Regions from separate parts of the Enterobacter sp. PL_is511 genome, predicted to be linked through region 2. Evidence: predicted binding sites of a transcription regulator. Region 2 holds the regulator's gene; each other region holds the start of a gene.
The links. Region 2 encodes CRP, which controls carbon source genes, mostly activating them, when cyclic AMP is high. Its sites were predicted from a motif close to ATGTGANNNNNNTCACAT; they were not measured.
Positions count from the first base shown of each region.

Region 1: the regulator CRP is predicted to act here: its motif matches at 1,604-1,621, upstream of AC0TN7_RS13795 (2-hydroxycarboxylate transporter family protein).
Region 3: the regulator CRP is predicted to act here: its motif matches at 2,293-2,310, upstream of ydfZ (putative selenium delivery protein YdfZ).
Region 4: the regulator CRP is predicted to act here: its motif matches at 1,297-1,314, upstream of msrB (peptide-methionine (R)-S-oxide reductase MsrB).

Region 1 is NZ_JBVPGP010000023.1:315,374-318,722, forward strand. Features, by position in the region: gene AC0TN7_RS13790 (ATP-binding protein) at 1-1,400, opposite strand, end outside; gene AC0TN7_RS13795 (2-hydroxycarboxylate transporter family protein) at 1,746-3,107, shown strand; gene AC0TN7_RS13800 (fumarylacetoacetate hydrolase family protein) at 3,125-3,349, shown strand, end outside.
Region 2 is NZ_JBVPGP010000014.1:148,419-151,767, forward strand. Features, by position in the region: gene AC0TN7_RS02640 (YccS/YhfK family putative transporter) at 1-931, opposite strand, end outside; gene crp (cAMP-activated global transcriptional regulator CRP) at 989-1,621, opposite strand; gene AC0TN7_RS02650 (OsmC family protein) at 1,933-2,337, shown strand; gene AC0TN7_RS02655 (phosphoribulokinase) at 2,404-3,273, opposite strand; gene AC0TN7_RS02660 (YheU family protein) at 3,304-3,349, opposite strand, start outside.
Region 3 is NZ_JBVPGP010000024.1:1,307,164-1,310,512, forward strand. Features, by position in the region: gene AC0TN7_RS21845 (MFS transporter) at 1-264, shown strand, start outside; gene AC0TN7_RS21850 (mannitol dehydrogenase family protein) at 485-1,948, shown strand; gene ydfZ (putative selenium delivery protein YdfZ) at 1,992-2,195, opposite strand; gene AC0TN7_RS21860 (universal stress protein) at 2,483-2,914, shown strand; gene AC0TN7_RS21865 (GntR family transcriptional regulator) at 2,949-3,349, opposite strand, start outside.
Region 4 is NZ_JBVPGP010000024.1:1,024,301-1,027,649, forward strand. Features, by position in the region: gene AC0TN7_RS20410 (D-hexose-6-phosphate mutarotase) at 1-23, opposite strand, end outside; gene gapA (glyceraldehyde-3-phosphate dehydrogenase) at 96-1,091, opposite strand; gene msrB (peptide-methionine (R)-S-oxide reductase MsrB) at 1,432-1,845, shown strand; gene AC0TN7_RS20425 (YeaC family protein) at 1,902-2,165, shown strand; gene chiD (chitinase ChiD) at 2,226-3,349, opposite strand, start outside.

The DNA of each region.
Region 1 (3,349 bases), on a different contig from region 2:
CCCTGGTCGGCCACTTCAATAATCAGCTCCTGTTCGCTGAGTTTTATCAGCACTTCTACCGGCGCATGGGGAAGCGGCGATCGCTGTGTCGCTTCGATGGCGTTATCCAGCAGGTTGCCAATAATCGAAATCAGCTCTTGCTCCCCTAACGGCAGGAACGGCCTGTCCAGCCGACATGCCGGGTCGAAACTCAGTTCGACGCCTTTCTCCCGCGCGCGGGCGGCTTTCCCCAGCAGCAGGCCGCACAGGGTCGGGGAGCTGAAGCGCGAAGAGATAAAGTCCAGCAGCTCCTGGGCATGCTCCGACTGCGCCTGAATGTAGCCAATGGCTTCCTCATAGCGGCCCATATGCAGCAGGCCGGAGAGCGTGGTCATTCGGTTTAACTGCTCATGGCGCATAATACGCAGGTTATCGACATAGCGTTTTACCTGGCTGAGCTGGGCGCTCAGCGAGTCGATTTCGTTGCGATCGCGGAAGGTGATCACCCACCCCTGCAGCGACCCCTCAAGCATGATGTGCACCCGGCTGGCAATTACCGTGAGATCGTTAAAACGGCAAATCTCGTCATGGGTATCTTTCGCCAGCATCGTCTGCGTGTCGAAGAACGGGACCGGATCGATAACCTGGCTTATCAGCTGCCCGCGCAGCTCACGGGCCGGCTGGCTCAGACCCAGCAGCTTGCGCGCCGCCTGGTTGATCACCTCAATCCGCCGCCGATCGTCAATGGCAATCACCCCTTCATAAATAGACTCCATTAGCGCCTTCTGCTGGCGCACCAGCAGCCCGATTTCTCGCGGCTCAAGAGAGAAGATCTGCTTCTTGATGCTGCGGGTAAAGAACCAGGAGAAGATAAAGAGAGCGATCAGCAGCAGCACGGCGGCAATCAGGATATTGACCACCTTACTGACGGTAATGGTGTCCAGGTAGCTGGTGAGATAGCCGACCGAAACAATGCCGACCACCTGTCCGGCAGCGTTGAAGATGGGGGCCTTACTGCGCAGCGAAATACCCAACCCGCCTTTGCGAATGGTGGTGGTGCTTTTACCCTGCAATACGGCTTCGTTGTCTCCGCCAACCAGGGTTGTGCCCACTCTGTCGGCAAAGACGGAGTGAAAAAGATGCTGACCCTTATTATCACCAATCACAATAAAGCTGGCGTCACTGTGCGCAGAAATCTTCTGCATAAAATCATGGATGGCGCTGATATTTTTTTGTTCAACTTCATTACGCAATGTCGGAATAAGCGCAATTTCTTCAGCCTGTATTTTGGCTCGCGTACTCATTTCCTGATATAGCTGTTTTCCGACGTCGGCATAATAATATCCGCCCAGTAACGCAAAAAGTACTGAGAAAAAGGCAACCAGCGAAATAAACAACTTGATCTGGAAAGAGACTTTCATAACTATCACGCAAGGTAGCAGCAAAGATCGCCAATATATCATCTTTTTTCACGCGGACGCCCGCTTTGCCGAAAACTTGTGATCCCTTGCACAGCGGGCGCTGTAAAAGCGTTATCCTAAAGTCTGCCGTGCCTCTGGCTGCATGAACAAATGTTATTTGTTTGTTCGATTCGGAAAAGAAACCATAAAAACCACGCTAATAAATAAGGTATAAATCACATTAAATAAAAGAAACCATTAAAACCATAGCTGCCATTAAAACTTCGCTTTTAATATGCCATTCCTCACATAAAGTAAGCCTTTGTGACTCTAAGCTGAACGCACAAAATAACCAAGGGGCTTATTATGAGCACAACTGACGATTCTTTCTCTGTTACCCACGACCCGATTGAAATTCAGCGACCTTCGCTCAAAGAGCGTTGGTGGCATATTATGGATACCTGGAAAATTGGGATTATTCCTCTGCCGCTGTTCGTTCTGGCGGGCGCACTGATCGCGATTGATTGCCTGGGCGGAAAACTGCCGAGCGATATCGTGGTGATGGTGGCAACGCTGGCCTTCTTCGGCTTTGCCTGCGGCGAGTTTGGCAAACGCCTGCCGATTGTCGGCAAGCTCGGCGCGGCGGCGATTTGCGCCACCTTTATTCCTTCCGCGCTGGTCTACTATGGCCTGCTGCCGGACGTGGTGGTCGAGTCCACCACCAAGTTCTACAAATCCACCAACATTCTCTATCTCTATATCTGCTGCATTATTGTCGGCAGCATCATGAGCATGAACCGCACGGTGCTGATTCAGGGCTTCCTTCGCATCTTCTTCCCGATGCTGTGCGGCGAAATCGTCGGCATGCTGGTGGGGATGGGCGTCGGCCTGGCGCTGGGTCTTGAGCCGTTCCAGATCTTCTTCTTTATCATTCTGCCTATTATGGCGGGCGGCGTCGGGGAAGGGGCGATCCCGCTTTCCATCGGCTATGCCACCTTACTGCACATGGACCAGGGCGTGGCGCTCGGCCGCGTGTTGCCGATGGTGATGCTCGGTGGTCTGACGGCGATCATCATCTCCGGCTGCCTGAACCAGCTCGGTAAACGCTTCCCGCACCTGACCGGTGAAGGCCAGCTGATGCCTAACCGCGCCAATGCCGATACCACCGTCTCTCAGCCTGCGTTCTCCGGCAAAGCGGATGTGACCACTATCGCCTCCGGCGCGCTGCTGGCGGTGCTGCTCTACATGCTGGGCATGCTCGGCCACAAGCTGATTGGCCTGCCTGCTCCGGTCGGCATGCTGTTTATGGCGGTGCTGGTGAAGCTCTGCAACGGCGCCTCTCCACGCCTGCTGGAAGGTTCTCAGGTGGTGTACAAATTCTTCCAGACTTCTGTGACCTACCCGATCCTCTTCGCCGTTGGCGTGGCCATCACCCCATGGCATGAACTGGTGGCGGCGTTCACCGTCAGCAACCTGCTGGTGATTGTCAGCACCGTTTCTGCACTGGTCGCCACCGGCTTCTTCGTCGGCAAAAAGATTGGTATGCACCCGATTGATGTCGCCATCGTCTCCTGCTGCCAGAGCGGCCAGGGCGGTACCGGCGACGTGGCGATCCTGACCGCAGGTAACCGCATGAGCCTGATGCCGTTCGCCCAGATTGCTACCCGTATCGGCGGGGCGATTAACGTCTCTGTCTCACTGCTGATTCTGGGCAACTTCCTCGTTTAAGTTTTCAGGAAAGAACAATGAAACTCGCAAGCTTTTTATACCAGGGAAAACGCAGCTACGGCATCGTCCAGGCCGACGGCGTGATTGATTTAGGCCGCCGTCTGGGCGACCGCTACAGCGACCTCAAGGCGCTGCTGCAGGGCAACGGGCTGGCGCAGGCCACCCGCTACCTGAACGATGCCGTGGACGTGCCGATGAGCGCCATCACCTTCTTACCGGTGATTGAGCAGCCGGAAAAAATC
Region 2 (3,349 bases):
TATCCGGATGCTGACGGGCGATTTTCTCCAGCGCGCCCAGCTGTTTTTCCATGTTAAAGCGTGTGGGGTAGCGGTGGTAAAGAATATCGTCTGCCAGCACCCGCAGACGTGCCGAGACGGTCTGCGCGTTCCAGCGGATCACCGCTTCGGCGTGGCTGCGCTCGACCAGCTTTTGCACCTCCTGCGGATGGTGCAGGCTTACGGAGATATGCTCCTGCAGATCCAGGCCTACCTGGAAGGTGCGCAGCAGCCGTTTGTATTCGTGGTTCTTGTTGGCGGCGAGCATATGCAGCTGCTGATAGCACTGGCTTATCAGATCCACCACCTTCTGCTGGCGCGTCAGCAGGGGCGGTAAGGATTTTTCCGGATCGGTATGCTGGGTCAGCAGGGTGTATTTGGCTTCGCAGTAATCCGCAAGCTGCACATAGAGCAGGCTCAGGGATTCACGCAGCGGCTGCTCCCGCCACAGCCAGAACCAGAACCAGTTAAACAGGCCGTACCATAATGTCCCCAGGGCGTAGATCAGCAGCGGCTCCCACACCGGCATATTCCCGGCGAGGCTCAGCGTGAAAATGGCCGCAATCAGCGACGCGGGAAGCAGGCGGGCGTGCAGAGAACTGATTTCCGCCGTGACGCCGAGGGTCATCGCCAGCACGGTCAGGATCAGCGGCAGCGGAATATCACGAGCCAGTAAAAGCTGTACGGCGAGGCTACAGCCCGCAAACAGGCAGCCGCCGATAATCAGGCGTTTGAAAAAGCGCTTATGCGGCGTGTCCAGACCGGCGATGTTGCAGCAGGCAGGCACGAGGGAAAACAGCAGACCTTGCTGAAGATGTCCGAGGATCAGGCCTATGGCCACAGGAAGACACAACACCAGCGTTTGTCGCAGTGCGTAGTTAACTTCCGGGTGATAGATCAGCCTGCGCCACATGGGGAGTAGAGACAAAAACGGCGTGACACCTTGCGATGGCACGCCGTTTAAGCGGAATTAACGCGTTCCGTAAACCACGATGGTTTTACCGTGGGCAGAGATCAGGTTTTGATCTTCCAGCATTTTCAGGATACGGCCCACTGTTTCACGGGAGCAACCGACGATCTGACCAATTTCCTGACGGGTAATTTTAATTTGCATGCCGTCCGGGTGGGTCATAGCGTCTGGCTGTTTCGCCAGGTTCAGTAGGGTCTGTGCGATACGGCCTGTCACGTCCAGGAAGGCGAGGTTGCCCACTTTCTCTGAGGTGACCTGCAGACGGCGCGCCATCTGGGAAGAAAGACGCATCAGGATGTCAGGGTTAACCTGAATCAGCTGACGGAACTTCTTGTAAGAAATTTCAGCCACTTCACATGCTGTCTTTGCACGAACCCAGGCGCTACGTTCCTGGCCCTCTTCAAACAGGCCCAGTTCACCGATGAAATCGCCCTGGTTCAGATAAGAAAGGATCATCTCTTTCCCTTCTTCATCTTTGATCAGCACTGCCACCGAGCCTTTAACGATGTAATACAACGTTTCCGCTTTTTCACCCTGGTGAATCAGCGTGCTCTTTGATGGGTACTTATGAATGTGGCAATGAGACAAGAACCATTCGAGAGTCGGGTCTGTTTGCGGTTTGCCAAGCACCATGCGCTGTTATCCTCTGTTATAAGCTGTCACCAGAGTCATCAGATGCATCCGGACTCTGGGGTTGCAATCGAATTCTTACCCATACCCTGGGAAGTCGGCTACCGTAACGTTTCGCAGCCAGTAAAGTTTGATGTCCTCTGCATACATGTGTAACGTCAATGTATTACTGTAGCATCCAGAGTGTTTTAGCATAGCTTTCGCCGCGTGTCTCCTGGTGTCTCGCTTCAGCATGATGCAGGTCGCCTTCCATTGCGAGAAATGTAACGCACGCGTAATCTGTCACCAAAAATGCAACGTTGGAGTTTAAGAATATGCAAGCGCGCGTGAAATGGGTTGAAGGTTTAACGTTCCTGGGCGAGTCCGCGTCAGGACACCAGATTTTGATGGACGGTAACTCCGGCGATAAAGCGCCAAGCCCAATGGAAATGGTGCTGATGGCGGCAGGGGGATGCAGCGCCATTGACGTGGTGTCGATTCTGCAAAAAGGTCGTCATGACGTGACGGATTGTGAGGTTAAACTCACGTCAGAACGTCGCGAAGAGGCGCCACGCCTGTTCACCCATATTAATCTGCACTTTGTGGTCACCGGTAAAGAGTTGAAGGACGCAGCGGTCTCGCGTGCGGTGGATCTGTCTGCGGAGAAGTACTGCTCTGTGGCGTTAATGCTGGAGAAAGCGGTAAAAATCACGCATTCGTATGAAGTGATCGAGGCTTAATTATTGGGGCATCGTGCGTGTTGATGCCCTCACCCTAACCCTCTCCCACAGGGAGAGGGAACATGTTCACGCGATCTGCTTCCCTTCCATCAGTCGCTCCACCAGCGGCGTCATGATGAGCTCCATCGCCAGCCCCATTTTTCCGCCCGGCACGACTAACGTATTCATGTGCGAAATAAACGAGCCCTGCAGCATGGCCAGTAGCCAGGGGTAATCAATGCCTTCGAGATTGCGGAAATGGATCACCACAAAGCTCTCATCAAGGGACGGGATACTTTTGGCGGCAAACGGGTTGGAGGTGTCCACCGTCGGCACCCGCTGGAAGTTGATATGGGTGCGGGAGAACTGCGGTGTCAGGAAGTTGATGTAATCTTCCATGGAGCGCACCACCGAGTCCATCACCGCCTCTCGTGAATGGCCGCGCTCGCTCATGTCGCGCGTCAGCTTCTGGATCCACTCCAGGTTAACGATAGGGACCACGCCGACCAGCAGGTCCACGTGGCGCGCCACGTCGTGTTGAGGAGTGACCACGCCACCGTGCAATCCTTCGTAAAACAGCACGTCGGTGGGTTCCGGCAGCGGTTGCCACGGGGTGAACGTCCCCGGCACCTGATTCCAGGGAACGGCTTCATCATAGGTATGCAGATACTTGCGGGACTGCCCTTTGCCGCTCTGACCGTACTCTATAAAGGTTTGTTCCAGCAGGCCGAAGTCATTGGCTTCCGGGCCGAAATAGCTGATGTGTTTACCCAGATCGCGCGCTTTACGGATGGCCATATCCATCTCCGGACGCGTGTAGCGGTGAAAGCTGTCGCCTTCGACCTCCGCCGCACGAAGATTCAGCTGGGCGAAAATCTTGCGAAAGGCGAGGCTGGTGGTGGTGGTTCCCGCACCACTCGACCCCGTAACGGCAATAACCGGATGTCTGGCAGACATAGCAACTCCCTGACTGAAAAGGGTGGAAGATCAGCCGTGAAACGCGTTGCGGGGCATGATATTGACCGTCTCATGC
Region 3 (3,349 bases), on a different contig from region 2:
CGCTTTACCCGTATGGCTATCTCGAAAGAGGCGGGCGGTCTGGTAGCTGTGGGCTTTGGTCCGGTACTGGCGGGGATCTTCTGCAATATGACCGGCTCCTGGTGGCCGATTGTTGCCATGCTGGTGGCCTATTCCGTGATTGGGCTGCTCTCGGCGATCCTGATGCCGGAAGTGCGCGACCGTGATTTGAGCGCGGCGCAAGACGCAGCGGAGTCCTCACCAGAAGAGCGTGTGGGTTACGGCGCGATCTCCTCGCGGCGCTGATGGTTTACATCTTGAGTGACTTATCACACAACTTTATGTTTATGTCACACCACATGAGCAAAAGTTAATATAAATCAAAATCTCAAACGTCAGTATCAGTATGGTTGATGGCAGTTATTTTTTTACCCCAACTGCCATTCTAGTTGGTGTAGTCAGCAGGCGCTGCCGCTTCAGAAGGAGCGGCAGCGAACCACAGCTTTCTAATTAACGAGTCTTAATCATGGAAAATACCTTATTACAGGCCAACGCGACGCTGCCTCAGTATGATCGCGACAGCCTTAAAGCACGCATCGTTCATTTAGGCTTTGGCGCATTTCACCGGGCGCATCAGGCAGTGTATGCCGATATCCTCGCCGCTGAGCACGGCAGCGACTGGGGTTACTGTGAGGTTAACCTGATTGGCGGCGAGCAGCAGATTGCCGATCTGAACGCGCAGGATAATCTCTATACCGTGGCGGAGATGTCTGCCGATGCGTGGACCTCCCGCGTGGTGGGCGTGGTCAAAAAGGCCCTCCATGCGCAGGTAGACGGGCTGGAGACGGTGCTGGCAGCGCTGTGTGAACCGCAGGTGGCGATTGTCTCGCTTACCATCACCGAGAAAGGGTACTGCCACTCACCGGCGACCGGGCAACTGATGCTCGATCATCCGTTTATCGTCGCCGACCTGCAAAACCCACACCAGCCGAAATCTGCGCCGGGTGTAATCGTGGAAGCGCTGGCGCGTCGCAAAGCGGCGGGTCTGCCGGCGTTTAGCGTGATGTCCTGTGACAACATGCCGGAGAACGGCCACGTGATGCGCAATGTCACCTGCGCGTATGCCCGGGCGGTAGACGGTGAGCTGGCGGACTGGATCGAGGCTAACGTCACCTTCCCGTCAACCATGGTGGATCGCATCGTGCCTGCGGTCACCCCCGACACGCTGGATAAAATCGAACGGCTGACCGGCGTGCGCGATCCGGCGGCAGTAGCCTGTGAACCGTTCCGTCAGTGGGTGATCGAAGATAACTTTGTTGCGGGCCGTCCGGAATGGGAAAAAGCTGGCGCCGAGTTGGTGTCGGACGTGATCCCGTTTGAAGAGATGAAGCTGCGCATGCTCAACGGCAGCCACTCGTTCCTGGCGTATCTGGGCTATCTGGCCGGTTACCAGCATATCAACGACTGTATGGAAGATGAGAACTACCGCCTCGCCGCGCACGCGCTGATGCTTGACGAGCAGGCGCCTACGCTGAAGGTCAAAGGCGTTGATTTAGGTCGTTATGCCGATCTCCTGATTGCCCGCTACAGCAACCCGGCTCTGCGCCATCGGACATGGCAAATTGCGATGGACGGCAGCCAGAAGCTCCCGCAGCGTATGCTGGACTCCGTGCGCTGGCATCTGGTGCATCAGAAACCTTTCCCACTTCTGGCGCTGGGCGTGGCAGGGTGGATGCGCTATGTCGGCGGCGTGGACGAGCAGGGTAACGCTATTGACGTGAGCGATCCGCAGCTGGCGGTTATTCAGGCGGCGGTGAAGGGCAGTGCGGAGGGGGAAAGCCGGGTCAAGGCGCTGCTCGGTATCGAGGCCATCTTCGGCAAAGAGTTACCGCGGGAAGCAGGCTTTGTTGATGCGGTGATGAAGGCATATCAGACGCTGCTGCAACAGGGCGCGAAAGCGACCGTGGCCCAGTACGTCTCTCAACGGTAATTCAGCACATGCCGCCGTTCGCGGCGGCATGTCTGCGCACAGCTTAGTGCATCCCCAGGCGAATCAGCTCAATCGGCTCGAACTTACCTTCGCATCCTTCCACTTCAACCGTTTTGCTGCGGCGCACCTGCGCGGCATCCAGCCCGTCGCTGTGGATCGCTTTAATCACGCCAGTTTTGCCCGTGCCGCTAATCATGACGCGGCTGCCGGTGGTGATTGCATTGCGGTTACGGTCGTATGTCATCATGGTATTTTCTCCTCTCTAACCTATTCGTTACGGCGCTATTTCAGGGTTGCCGTTCACGGAGCATATAAATACGCCTGTCTGCATCACATGTTTTTGTTTTTGATCAAACTCACACTTTTTTCTTTATTGTGTTGGGCACTGACGGTTCACGACAGGAATTTACAAAGCAGACCGTTATTTTCATTAATTGATAGTTTCGACAGGGAAGCGTTGAGGGTTGGTTTATATTCCCGGTGCCATTCTGGGTACAGGAAATAACCCTTTCATCGGAATAAGGAGTCAGGCTTATGTATAAGAAGATTTTGATGCCTGTTGATGTGTTTGAAATGGATTTGAGCGACAAAGCGGTTCGCCACGCGGCAAACCTTGCGAAGGCAGAGGGCGCCTCGATTACCCTGGTCAATATTCTGCCAGCCAGCAGTCGGTCCCTGCTGCGCGGATTTAACGCCGATATTAAAAAGTTTGAAGAATATATGACTGAAGAATCCGGGAAGAAAATGAACGCGTTAAAAAGACTGTTCGATATCTCGCCGGAGAAAATTGACACCCTGGTTCGCTTTGGCAACGTCCGCGATGAAATTATCAGGCTGAGCAAGGAGGGGGAATATGACGTGATTGTCATTGGGTCGAAAAATCCGGGCATCACCACCCATCTGCTGGGATCAAATGCGGAATCTATCCTGCGCTACGCCACAATTCCGGTGTTAGTCGTTCGCTAAACCCATCGCCGCGTCCGAAAGGGGCGGCGTAATATTACTCTTCGCTAAACCACTCGCTATTTTCCTGACGAATCAGCTGCACGGATTCGCTGATTTCCTGCAGATGCAGCGTCATCGCTTTTTCCACGCCGTCCGCATCGCGTTTTTCCAGCGCGCTGAAAATATCATGATGCTGTCGGAGCAACATTTCCGGCGGGGAGACGTGATCGAGGCTCATGTAGCGCACGCGGTCGATGGTGGCCTTGATGTTCTCGATGGTGTCCCATGCAAGCTGACAATCGGCAATCTGCGCCAGTTTCTGGTGAAATTCATCATCAAGCTGGAAGAAGTCATTCAGCTGCTTACGGTCAATCGCAATCCGCTGCTGATGCAGGTTCTGCTCCAGCAGGTAACACTGGTTGTCGTTGATGAGCGTTGCGGCACGCCGCGCCACCG
Region 4 (3,349 bases), on a different contig from region 2:
AGTGCAAAAATTTTATTAATCATTAAGCAATCCTCTGTCTTATAAATAAAAAAGGCGACCGAAGTCGCCTTTTTGGATCAAGCACTCATCTCAACTTATTTAGAGATGTGAGCGATCAGGTCCAGTACTTTGTTAGAGTAGCCAGTTTCGTTGTCGTACCAGGATACCAGTTTAACGAAGTTGTCGTTCAGTGCGATACCCGCTTTAGCATCGAACACGGAAGTGCACACTTCGCCGTTGAAATCGGTAGATACAACGTCGTCTTCGGTGTAGCCCAGAACGCCTTTCATTGCGCCTTCGGAAGCAGCTTTGATTGCTTTCTTAATTTCTTCATAAGAAGCAGCTTTTTCCAGACGAACGGTCAGGTCAACAACGGATACGTTAGGAGTTGGAACGCGGAACGCCATACCAGTCAGTTTGCCATTCAGTTCTGGCAGTACTTTACCTACAGCTTTAGCAGCACCGGTAGAGGATGGGATGATGTTCTGAGCCGCGCCACGGCCGCCGCGCCAGTCTTTGTGAGACGGGCCATCAACGGTTTTCTGAGTAGCGGTGGTTGCGTGAACGGTAGTCATCAGACCTTCGATGATGCCGAAGTTGTCGTTGATAACTTTAGCCAGCGGTGCCAGGCAGTTGGTGGTGCAGGATGCGTTAGACACGATATCCTGGCCAGCGTAAGTTTCGAAGTTTGCACCACGAACGAACATTGGGGTGTTGTCTTTGGAAGGACCAGTCAGAACAACTTTCTTCGCACCCGCAGTGATGTGTTTACGTGCAGTTTCGTCGGTCAGGAAGATACCGGTTGCTTCAGCAACAACGTCAACACCGATTTCGTTCCATTTCAGGTTAGCTGGGTCTTTTTCAGCAGTAACGCGGATGGTTTTGCCATTAACAACCAGGTGGCCGTCTTTCACTTCAACGGTGCCGTCGAAACGACCGTGAGTTGAGTCGTACTTCAGCATGTACGCCATGTATTCAGCGTCCAGGAGATCGTTGATACCAACGATTTCGATGTCAGAACGTTTCTGAGCAGCACGGAAAACAATACGGCCGATACGGCCAAAACCGTTGATACCTACTTTGATAGTCATATATTCCACCAGCTATTTGTTAGTGAATAAAAGGTTGCCTGTAAAATTACAAAAACCTTACGCAGCGTCAAGCGGAATCGTGTCAATCATTGCGACAAATCAATCCTGTGACTAACGTTTGTGCGACTGACTCGCCTCACTTTCCCTTTGAGCTTGCACCCATATGGGGGCTGCGCCGGGATTTTAAAGGCCTCGCAGGATAAAAATGTGAGCATGGTCACAATTGCCTGACCGCCTTTTCGCGACACATAAGTTTAGATCAAAAGTGCACGCAAGGGTGTTAATGTTTTGTTAGAATCCGGGTTAAAAGATGTCTGTTTCTACAGCGAGATGTAAGCATATGTCGAACCAACGTAACCCTGAAGATTTGAAAAAAAACCTCACAGAAATGCAGTTTTACGTGACGCAGAATCACGGGACGGAACCGCCGTTCACCGGGCGTTTACTGCACAACAAGCGGGACGGCGTCTACCACTGCCTGGTCTGTGATGCGCCGCTGTTTAATTCACAAACGAAATTTGATTCTGGCTGCGGCTGGCCGAGCTTTTACGAGCCGGTGAGCGATGAGGCCATCCGCTACCTGACCGACTCGTCGCACGGCATGGTGCGCACGGAAATTCGCTGCGGCAACTGCGATGCGCACCTTGGGCACGTCTTCCCGGATGGCCCTCAGCCCACGGGCGAGCGTTTCTGCGTGAATTCAGCCTCAATGAGCTTCACTGACGACGAAAACGGCGACCAGGTGAAGGGTTGAAAAAACGATTCAGCAAATTATTCCTTTAAAAGGGCGGGATTGTGAATATTGATGACATGATTAGCGGTATGACGCCGGAGATTTATCAGCGTCTGGTGACCGCCGTAGAGCTGGGAAAATGGCCCGATGGCGTCGCGCTGACCCCGGAGCAAAAAGAGAACAGCCTGCAGCTGGTGATGCTGTGGCAGGCGCGCAATAACACCGACGCACAGCACATGACGATCGACACCCGTGGCCAGATGGTGATGAAGAGCAAGCGTGAGCTGAAAGAAGACTTTGGCATCACGCCGAAGCCGATTGCGACGATTAAAATGCAATAACGGTGCGGGTTGATGCCCTCACCCAACCCTCTCCCACGGGGAGAGGGCTTGATTGTCTTACTACTTATGCGGGATCCCGAGCGACTCCGCCAGCTGTTTCGCTAACTGATTGTTGTCATCAGCCCCGTACTCCCAGAACATCGCCCCGGCAAGACCTTTCTCTTTGATGTAGTCCGCTTTGATCGCCACGGATCGTGGGTTCTCATACGAAATCGCAAACAGCGCGTTGCCATCGGCACCCTTCACCGAGAGCCACGGCACCTTTGCCTGGTCGTCCCAGTGCTCGGTAAAGCGCTTCTGCGGATCGTTCAACAGCTTTTTCACGATATCGTTGTACTTCACGTAGGTATCTTTGGTCAGGTCATAGCCGAGTGACTTGAACAACCCGATCTCCTGCGGCCCGAAGTAGGGCTGGGTAACCGGATTTTTTTGCGCATCCGGTTTGGTCCAGTCGATCCCCGGCTCTACGGCGCGTTTGGGTACGCGGCCATAGAAACCAATCCCGAGATTCATCTGCTGCGGCTTCAGCCCGGCGGCCAGATAGTTGTTCACCACAAAGTCCACGCTGTATTTGTCCGCGGCGGCCACCGTCGGCCAGGCGCTGGAGTCATACAGGTTGGCGTTAAAATACTGCGTACCGTACGCCATGTCGTAGGTCATCAGGTTGATGTAGTCGAGCAGGGGCGCAATGGCTTTCACATCCACCCAGCTTTTCGGACTTTCCGCATTCGCGCCTACCGCAATGGTGACCAGCTTTTTATGCCCGAACGCGTCGCGCAACTCTTTCAGCAGGGCGGTAAAGTTACCCCGGTCGGCAGGCTGGCTTGCCACCAGCCCCCAGGCGCCGTTGACCGGATACTCCCAGTCAAGATCGATCCCGTCCAGGCCGTATTTGTCGACAATCTCCTGCGCGGAGCGGATAAACACCGCGCGCGTCTCTTGGGTTGCCGCTGCGCCGGAGAAGCCGCGCCCCCCCCAGCCGCCGATGGAAAGCAGCACTTTGAGGTTCGGGTTTTGCTTACGCAGAGTGGGGATTAAGGCCAGATCGGACGCCACTTTTGGCGATAGCCAGATTTGATGCAGCTTCGCCGGATCTTTCAGCGCGGCATTGGTTTCGTCTTTTTCGTCGTTATAGACCAGACCAAACGAGTAGTTCAGATGGGTGATCTGGCGAACGTCCAGTT